DNA from 2 places in the Amycolatopsis carbonis genome. Region 2 is predicted to be linked to the other one. Evidence: riboswitches for the same ligand, from Rfam matches in the RefSeq annotation. Region 2 holds a riboswitch; the other holds the start of a gene.
The links. Region 2 has a riboswitch for cobalamin ahead of metE (5-methyltetrahydropteroyltriglutamate--homocysteine S-methyltransferase). Riboswitches for the same ligand answer to the same signal wherever they lie in the genome.
Positions count from the first base shown of each region.

Region 1: linked by a shared signal. The riboswitch ahead of QRX50_RS09990 (hypothetical protein) and the one ahead of metE (5-methyltetrahydropteroyltriglutamate--homocysteine S-methyltransferase) in region 2 are both predicted to bind cobalamin.

Region 1 is NZ_CP127294.1:2,018,227-2,023,207, reverse strand. Features, by position in the region: gene QRX50_RS10000 (ABC transporter ATP-binding protein) at 1-466, opposite strand, end outside; gene QRX50_RS09995 (CbiQ family ECF transporter T component) at 463-1,539, opposite strand; gene QRX50_RS09990 (hypothetical protein) at 1,529-2,143, opposite strand; cobalamin riboswitch at 2,209-2,343, opposite strand; gene QRX50_RS09985 (Gfo/Idh/MocA family protein) at 2,387-3,283, shown strand; gene QRX50_RS09980 (VanZ family protein) at 3,542-4,201, shown strand; gene QRX50_RS09975 (GNAT family N-acetyltransferase) at 4,410-4,981, shown strand, end outside.
Region 2 is NZ_CP127294.1:8,633,008-8,637,988, forward strand. Features, by position in the region: gene QRX50_RS42630 (ribonucleoside-diphosphate reductase subunit alpha) at 1-1,576, shown strand, start outside; gene QRX50_RS42635 (ribonucleotide-diphosphate reductase subunit beta) at 1,647-2,717, shown strand; cobalamin riboswitch at 2,806-3,023, shown strand; gene metE (5-methyltetrahydropteroyltriglutamate--homocysteine S-methyltransferase) at 3,134-4,981, shown strand, end outside.

The DNA of each region.
Region 1 (4,981 bases), 3.4 Mb from region 2:
GCACCGACCCGATCGCCACGCGCTGCTGCTGCCCGCCCGACAGCGTCCGAAGTGGACGGTCGCGCAGCTCGGCGATGCCCAGCAGGTCGAGCGTCTCCTCCACGCGCTTGCGCATCACGTCGGGCGCCACGGCCAGCTGCTCCATGGCGTACGCGAGCTCTTCCTCGACGGTGTCCGTGACGAACCCGGCGAGCGGATCCTGCCCCACGACCCCGACGACGGACGCCAGCTCACGCGGCGGGTGCGTTGCCGTGTCCAGACCGTCGACGAGCACGCGCCCGGCCAGCGTGCCGCCGGTGAAGTGGGGCACGAGGCCGTTGATGGCACCGAGAAATGTCGACTTGCCAACCCCCGTGCGCCCGGCCACCAGGCACAGCTCGCCTTCCTCCACCAGGAGGTCGACGCCACGCAGCATGGGCGCGGAAGCTCCGTCGTATGTGACGGTGACCTGCGAGAATTCGATCATCGCGCCACCTCCGCAACGGGCCGCGGCCGCGGCGCGAGCCACGCGGGCAACACCGCGATCAACACGGCCAGCGCCGGCAGTAGCGGCAAGGTCGGCCAGGCCGGCGGGCTCACCGACGTGGCCAGCTGGGCCGGAGAGGAAGCCACCAGCAGCCCGGCCGACGCGACGCCGCACAGCACCACCAACGTCTCCGCCAGCCGCCACGGATCGGGCCGGTACGCCGTCCGCCTGATCCGTCGTCCGCCCAGTACGAACCCGGCGGACGCCAGGGCCAGCCCGGCCACCAGCATCGGCACGCCGAGCCAGCTCGCCGACCCGTCGAGCACCCCGTACACGCCGACCGCGACCCCGCACAGCCCCGCCAGCACGCAGGCCGCGATCAGCGCCCGCACGCGCGGCGCGAGGTAACCGCGCCGGCCGTAGCCGCGCGAGTCCATGGCCGCCGCCAGCAGGAGCGAGCGGTCCAACGCGTCCGCCAGCACCGGCACGAAAATCCCCTTCACGAACCTCAGCCCCCGTCCGCGCGCCGCCCGCAGCCGTCGCGCGCGCCGGACCCGCTGCACGCTCTCCACCAGCTGCGGCGCCACCGAAAGCGCCACCGTGACGGCCGTGCTCACCTCGGCCAACGCGCCGGGCACGGCCTTGAGCAGGCGTTTCGGGTTGGCCAGCGCGTTGGCGGCGCCGACGCAGAGCACGATCGTCGCCAGCCGCAGCCCGTCGTAGAACCCGCCGAGCAGTTCCTCCGCCGACGTCGGCCCCAGCAGCTCGATCCCGGCGGCCGCGGCGGGCAACGGGATCGTCGGCAGCGTGAAGAGCACGTGGCCGCCGTCCTCGCCACCGATGAGGATGCGGAACAGCACCCGCGACCCCACGATCACGGCCGCGACCAGCGCGTACACGCGAAAAGCCAGCGCCCAAGGCGCGTCGCCCCGGCGGTTCACCACCACGAACCCGGCCACGGCGATCACCAGCGCGAGCAGCAGCGGGTTGGTGGTGCGGCTGGCGGCGACGGCGAGCGCGAGCGCCCACACCCACCACGCACCCGGGTGCAGAGCCCGCGCGTTACCGGGCAGCACGCCTGCGCCGCAGCCCGACGACCACACCCGCGACGACGAGCACCACGATCACGACGAGCCCGATCACCAGGCTCCACGGGAAGCCACTGCTGCCGGAATCCGCCGACGCGGCCGCGGGAACAGGCGCGTTGGCCTTGCGCACCGGCGCGACCCGCGGCGGCGGGTAGTCCTGGAACGACTTGTTGTGCGCGAACGACCAGCCCTCGAAGCTCCCGGCCGGCGGCTTCCAGCCCTGCACACCGACCTGGCTCGAAGCCCACTTGCCGCCGTCGGTCGCGGTCCAGAAGCTCCACGACGCGCTCTCCGGCGGCATCCCCGAGCACGACTGGTCGGCCGGTTTGCCTTCGATCTTGCAGATCAGCGCCAGGCCGTACTTGCCGACACCCGCGAGGTCGAGGCCCGCGTTCTGCATGGCCGCCACACCGTCGGCCTGCGGCCCGGGCGCGCAGCGGATCAGGGTGTCGCCACCGAGGTCCTGGAAGTCGACGACCACGGTCACACCGGTGGCTTCGGGGCAGTAACCCGCGGTGCCCTTCCCGGGCACGGTCGCGGTGGCGGGACTCGCGCCGGACAGACCGGCGGTGACCAGGAGCGCGGCCACGGCAAGGAGCCGGACTGAAAAGACAGGGCGCCGGGCAGGGAACAACCGCATTGTTGATGAACCTCGCATCGAGTCGGACCACGGCGGGCGATCCGGCTCACGGCCGCGCGGGCGGCCGCTCACGGTTGCGGGTCAGCGCCGGATTCCCACCGGCTTCCCCCGATCGTGGTGTAACGCTGACCGACGTTAACCCACCGGAGGTACCCGCCGGAAGCGGCGCCGGACACACCTACACTTCCGGGCGTGGACGTCGGACAGCTGCGCATCGGCCTCATCGGAACCGGTCCCTGGGCGACCACGGTGCACGCGCCGGGCCTGACCGAACACCCCGGCACCGAGCTCACCGCCGTGTGGGCGCGCCGCGTCACCAGTGCCCGTCCGCTGGCCGAGGCCCACGGCGCCGTCGGCACCGACGACCTCGACGAGCTGTTCTCCCTGGTCGACGCCCTCGCCTTCGCCGTGCCGCCGGCCGTGCAGGCGGAGATCGCGACGCGGGCGGCCGAGGCCGGCAAGCACCTGATCCTCGAGAAGCCCATCGCCGCCGACCTGGCGGGCGCGCAGCGACTGGCCGACGCCGTGGACAAGGCCGGCGTCGCGTCGCTCGTGATGCTCACGCTGCGGTTCTCCCAGCAGACGCGCGAGTGGCTCGACGGCCTCGCCGCCTCGGGCGGCTGGCGTGGCGGTGGCGCGCGCTGGCTGTCGGGCGCGCTGCTCGGCGGGCAGTACTCGACCTCGGCGTGGCGGCTCGACGCGTCCGGCGGCGCGCTCGCCGACATCGGCCCGCACGCGTTCGACCTGCTCGACGCCGCCCTCGGCCGCATCACCGACGTGCTCGCGGCCCACCGCGGCCCCGACGACCTGTGGCAGCTGATGTTCGCCCACGAGGGTGGCGCCACGAGCACCGCGACGCTGTCGCTGCGGCTGCCGGTTCAGCCGACCGTGGTCGAGGTCGCGGTCTACGGCGAGCACGGCTACCGGACACTCGGCCGCAAACCAGGCACCGCTGGGGAGTCCTACACCGCCCTGTTGGACGACTTCGCGGCCATGGTCGCGAGTGGCACGACCACGCACCCGTGCGACGTCCACCGCGGCCTGCACCTGTCCGCGCTCATCGAGAAAGCGCGCGAGCTCGCCGGGTAGTACACAGGCTCGGACCCTTGTTTTCCGTTGTGGACCAAGGCTTTTCACCAAGTCGGCGAAATCCTTCCACAGGGTTGTCCACAGCATCCACTATGGACGGTCCGCGCCTCGACCGAACCACGGGAAGCCGTTTCGCGCCACCGGAAAGATCACCGAATAGTGCGGCCCGCTGAGCATGCCGACTCGAACCGGCAATGCGAAGGTTGATCTTGGGAGGGCGGGAAGAAGCAGTTCGGAGGGGTTCGAGAAGGGAAGCGCATGGGTGCCTTGCTGCGCGCTTTCTGGGGGGTCATCCCGATCACGGCCATCGCGTTGCCGTACGCGCTGCTCTGCTGGCCGTTGCTCGCCGCGCGGAGGCGGCGAAGAAGCGGCGGCATCAGCCTCGGCCACGCGTCGGCGACCGCGGCCGTCGACGTGACGGCGGTGACGATCGGCGCGCTCGTGCTCTGCCTGGTCATCATGCCCGTCGGCACCGCTTCGGGGAGCACCCTCGACCTCGTGCCCGGCGCCGACCTCTCCGCCGCGCTGTCCGACGACGGCTCGCTCTGGCAGGTCATCGGCAACCTGCTCCTCCTGTGCCCGCTGGGCGCGCTCGTGCCGCTGCGCCTGCGCCGGCTGCGGTCGCTCAGCCGGATCGCGCTCACCGCGTTGAGCGCGTCCGTGCTGGTGGAGGTCACACAGTTCCTCATCCAGAGCGGCCGCGTGACCTCGACCGATGACGTGCTGCTCAACACCATCGGCGCCACGCTCGGCGCCGCACTGACCCGCCGCGGCTGGCGCTACTTCGACGTGGTGCCCATGGTCGCGATCCCGCAGCAGGTACGGCGGACCGTCTGCAACGCACCCGTCCGCCTGCGGGTGCCACGGTCGGTGTGGGACACGCGCTACGTCGGAATCGGCCACCCGGAACGGCGCTGAGCCGGCCGAACACCGCGGTAAATCGCTTGCGCCCGCTGGGACACTGAAAGTTCTCGGATCTTCGGACGAAGGAACGCCTATGTTTGCCGCCGCTGCTCGCGACGGCCGAGGTCAGGCCTGACGCGAGCCCGTCAGCCGTCCTTCCCACGCCCTGCCCGCCTCGGCAGCGCGCGTGGGTTTCCTTCGACCCCGAAAGGGATCACCCAGCATGTCCGCCCTTCAGGCGTATGTCCGTGCCACCGCGCCCCGAGGCCGTGACGTCGAACGGATCGGCCCGTTCCTCGCGACCTTCTCCCGCACCAGCGACCACCCGATGCTCAACTACGCGATCCCCGACGACGGCGCCACGCCGTCACTCGCGGAGATCACCGCGCTGACCGAGGCGTACGCGGGCCGCGGCCTGCAGCCCCGGCTGGAGTTCTTCACCGAAGCCGCACCCGACCTGGAGAAACTCCTCGTCGAGCGGGGGTATTCGCTCGAGCGGCGCGTCCCGCTCATGACGTGTACCCCGGCCGACTTCGTGGACCGCCCGGCACCCGCCGGAATCCTGCTCCGTGTGCCGGAGACGGACGCCGACCTGCGCAGCCTGCGTTCGGCGCAGAACGTGGCCTTCGGCGAGTCGCCGGAGGTGTCCGAGGCGGAGCTGGCGAGCACCCGCTCGTTCGGCGACCGCGCCGTGCGCGCCGAGGACACCGCGACCGGCGCGGTGATCGGCGGCGGGTTCGCGCTGGACATCGTGGACGGTGCGGCCGAGGTCGCCGGCATCGCCGTCGCCGAGGC
Region 2 (4,981 bases):
CAACTGGGTGCCGGATGAGTTCCTGCGCCGCGTCGAGGCCGACGCGCAGTGGACCCTGTTCTCCCCCAACGAGACGCCGGACCTGCACGACCTCTACGGCAACGCGTTCGCCGAGCGCTACCGCGAGTACGAGGCCGCCGCCGACCGCGGCGAGATCAAGGTCTTCCGCAGGATCCGCGCGGTCGAGCTGTGGCGGCGCATGCTGACCATGCTGTTCGAGACCGGCCACCCGTGGATCACGTTCAAGGACCCGTGCAACCTGCGCTCGCCGCAGCAGCACGTCGGCGTGGTGCACTCCTCGAACCTGTGCACCGAGATCACGCTGAACACCAACATCGACGAGGTCGCGGTCTGCAACCTCGGTTCGGTGAACCTGCTCAAGCACGTCACCCCCGAGGGCTTGGACACGAAGCGCCTCGAGAAGACCGTGCGCACGGCGGTCCGCATGCTCGACAACGTGATCGACATCAACTTCTACACGATCCCGGAGGCGCGCCGCTCCAACCTGCGCCACCGTCCGGTGGGCCTGGGCATCATGGGCTACCAGGACGCGCTGTTCGAGATCGGCGTGCCGTTCGCTTCCCAGGAAGCGGTGAAGTTCGCCGACGTGAGCATGGAGCACGTGTCCTACTACGCGATCTCGGCGTCGACCGACCTCGCCGAGGAGCGCGGCCAGTACCAGACGTTCGAGGGTTCGCTGTGGAGCCGCGGCATCCTGCCGATCGACTCGATGCAGCTGCTGATCGACGCGCGCCAGGGCGACGCCCTCGCCGTCGACACCTCCACGACGCTGGACTGGGCGCCGCTGCGCGAGCGCGTGAAGACCGTCGGCATGCGCAACTCCAACGTGATGGCGATCGCGCCGACCGCCACGATCTCCAACATCTCCGGCGTCGGCCAGTCGATCGAGCCGCTGTTCCAGAACCTGTACGTGAAGTCGAACATGTCGGGCGACTTCACCGTGGTGAACCCGCACCTGGTCAAGAGCCTCAAGGCCCGCGGCCTGTGGGACGAGGTCATGGTCAGCGACCTGAAGTACTTCGACGGCAGCCTCGGCCAGATCGACCGCGTGCCGGACGACCTCAAGGCGCTCTACGCCACCGCGTTCGAGATCGAGTCGAAGTGGATCGTGGACGCCGGCTCGGTCCGGCAGAAGTGGATCGACCAGGCGCAGTCGCTGAACCTCTACATCGCGGCGCCGAGCGGGCGCAAGCTCGACGAGCTGTACCGCTACGCGTGGCACAAGGGCCTCAAGACCACGTACTACCTGCGCGCGCAGTCGGCGACGCACGTGGAGAAGAGCACCCTGCGCGGCACCGACGGCAAGCTGAACGCGGTCTCGGCCGCCCCGGCCGCCACCGCTACTGCTCCGGCCGCCCCGGCGCCTTCGCCGGCCCCGGCTCCTTCGCCCTCGGCCGCGGTCCCGGCGAGCCCCGCTGCGGCCGTGCCCGCCGCGGTCCCGGCCGCCAAGCCCGCCGAGCCGAAGGAAATGCCGAAGGTCGACGACATCGACTTCGTCGCGACCGAAGGCGCCGCCTGCCGCATCGACGACCCCGACTGCGAAGCCTGCCAGTGACCTCCTCGTGTGCGGCGAGGCCGGCTGAAACCGGCCTCGCCGCACACGAGCCTTTTCTTGGAGCCTCTTGATGACCAACGTGGAGACCACGGCCACCGGCCTCGGCGAGATCGAGGTCGGTGCCGCCCGGATCAACGTCGACGACAAGCGCATGATCAACGCGCGCGCCGACGTGAACCAGCTGCTGCCCATGAAATACCGCTGGGCGTGGGACAAGTACCTCGCCGCGTGCAACAACCACTGGATGCCGACCGAGGTCGCCATGCAGGCCGACATCGCGCTGTGGAAGTCGCCGGACGGCCTGACTGAGGACGAGCGCCAGATGCTCAAGCGCAACCTCGGCTTCTTCGCCACGGCGGAGTCCTTGGTGGCCAACAACATCGTGCTCGCGGTGTACCGCCAGATCACCAACCCCGAGTGCCGCCAGTACCTGCTGCGCCAGGCGTTCGAGGAAGCCGTGCACACGCACACCTTCCAGTACATCTGCGAAAGCCTCGGCCTGGTCGAGGGCGAGCTGTTCAACATGTACCGCGAGGTGCCGTCCATCTCCGAGAAGGACGCGTGGGCGCTGAAGTACACCCAGCACCTCGAGGACCCGGACTTCGAGACCGGCACGCCGGAGGCCGACCAGGCGTTCCTGCGCGACCTCGTGGCGTTCTACGTGATCTTCGAGGGCATGTGGTTCTACACCGGCTTCGCGCAGATCCTCTCGCTCGGCCGGCGCAACAAGATGGTCGGCATCGCCGAGCAGTACCAGTACATCCTGCGCGACGAGTCGATTCACCTGAACTTCGGCATCGATTGCATCAACCAGATCAAGATCGAGAACCCGCACCTGTGGACGGAAGAGTTCCAGGCGGAGATCCGGCAGATGCTGCAGGATGCGTGCGAGCTGGAGGTCCGCTACGCGCGCGACACCATGCCGCGCGGCATGCTGGGCCTCTCGGCGCAGCTGTGCGAGCAGTACATGCACTTCATCACCGACCGGCGCGCCCAGCAGATCGGCCTCGCGCCGATCTTCGGGGAGACGGAGAACCCGTTCCCGTGGATGTCGGAGGCGATGGACCTGAAGAAGGAGAAGAACTTCTTCGAGACCCGCGTGATCGAGTACCAGTCGGGCGGCGCGCTGGACTGGGACTGATCAACTGCGGAAGCTGATCGCGCACTCCTGATCCCGGTCTCCGGGATCACGGCGGACGTTGTGCCACCCGGCGCTAGGCTCGGCCACGCCACTGGTTCGCCAGGGCGTGGCCGGGCCTTTTTTCGCGCGACCACACTCTGGCGAGGCAACAGGGAACCCGGTGTGGATCCGGGACTGCCCCGCAGCGGTGAGTGGGAACGAAAGCCGTCACCACGATTTCGTGGTCAAGCACTGGGCGTGAGCCCGGGAAGCGACGGTGAGTAGGCGCGAGCTCGGCGCCCACGAGTCCGAAGACCTGCCCGTGGTACGTGCGCCGACGGCGTGCGTGAGTCCGGGTCCCGTGGGAGCAGGCCTGACCGAAGCGCGGCTTTCGCGTGCCCGGGCTCGCCTCGATCGAGCTCGCGAGGAGAGAGCCTGTGAACACCATCGGCACCACGATCCTGGGGTACCCGCGCATCGGACCGGACCGGGAGCTCAAGCGCGCCCTGGAGCGCTACTGGGCGGGCACCACCGGCGAGGCGGAGCTGCTCGCGGTGGGCAAAACCCTGCGGGCGCGGGCCTGGCAGCGGCTGCGCGACGCGGGGCTGGAGTCCGTCCCCGCCAACACCTTTTCCCACTACGACCAGGTGCTCGACACCGCCGAGCTGTTCGGCGCGCTGCCCGAGCGCTTCACCCGCCTCGGCCTCTCGCCGCTGGACACGTACTTCGCCGCCGCGCGCGGCGTGCAGGACGAGCCGGCGCTCGAGATGACGAAGTGGTTCGACACCAACTACCACTACCTCGTGCCCGAGCTGGGGCCCGGCTCGCGCTTCACACTGTCGGGCACGAAGCCGCTCGACGAGGTGCGCGAGGCCCGTGAGCTGGGCATCGAGACGCGGCCGGTGCTCGTCGGCCCGGTCACGTTCCTGCTGCTCGCCAAGGCGACGCAGCCCGGCTTCCGACCACTGGAGCTGCTCGACGAACTGCTGCCCGACTACGCGGCGCTGCTCAGCTCGCTGAAAGCCGAGGGCGTCGAGTGGGTGCAGCTCGACGAGCCGGCGTTCGCTGGGGACCGCACCACGAAGGGGCTCAACGCGCTGACCCGCGCGTACCACGTGCTGGCCAAGGCCCAGGACCGCCCGAAGCTGCTCGTCGCCGGGTACTTCGGCGGTCTGGGGCGCGGGCTGGGTGTGCTCGCCCGCTCCCCCATCGAGGCGCTGGCCGTGGACCTCGTCACCGACGAGTCCTTTGTGGACGCCGTGGCCGCGGAAGGCGCGTTGCGCGACAAGGAGGTGCTCGCCGGCATCGTCGACGGGCGCAACGTGTGGCGCACCGACCCGGACCGCGCGCTGGAACGTGCCGCGCGGCTGGCCGGCACCGCGCGGCACGTGAGCATCACGACGTCGTGCTCGCTGCTGCACGTGCCCTACGACGTCGAGGCCGAGAACCTCGATCCACGCCTGAAGAGCTGGCTCGCGTTCGCCGACCAGAAGGTTGCCGAGGTCGTTCTGCTCGGGCGGGCGCTGCGCGGCGAGCAGGTGGACCTGTCGGCGGCGCGCGCGGCCGCCGCGGACCGCGCGACGAACCCGCTGGACGCGGCCGTGCGCGAGCGGCTGGCGGCGCTGAAGCCCGGGGACGCCGTGCGTGAGCCGTACGAGCGACGCGCGGCCGTGCAGCAGGAGTCCCTCGGCCTGCCGCCGCTGCCGACCACCACGATCGGCTCGTTCCCGCAGACCACCGACGTCCGCAAGGCGCGCGCCGCGTACCGCGCGGGCACGCTGGAGGAAGCCGGGTACGTGGCCGAGATGCACGCCGAGATCGACCGCGTGGTGGGGCTGCAGGAGGAGCTGGGCCTCGACGTGCTGGTGCACGGCGAGCCCGAACGCAACGACATGGTGCAGTACTTCGCCGAGCAGCTCGCCGGGTTCGCCCCGACCGAGCACGGCTGGGTGCAGTCCTACGGCTCGCGGTGCGTCCGCCCGCCGATCCTCCACGGCGACGTCTCGCGCCCGCGGCCGATGACCGTGCCGTGGGCGCGGTATGCGCAAAGCCGCACCGCCAAGCCGATCAAGGGCATGCTCACCGGCCCGGTCACGATCCTCGCGTGGTCGTTCGTCCGCGACGACCAGCCGTTGGCGGACACGGCGCTGCAGGTCGCGTTCGCGATCCGCGACGAGGTGGCCGACCTCGAAGCCGCGGGGGTGCGCGTGATCCAGGTCGACGAGCCGGCGCTGCGCGAGCTGCTGCCGCTGCGCGCGGCCGGGCACACGGCCTACTTCGACTGG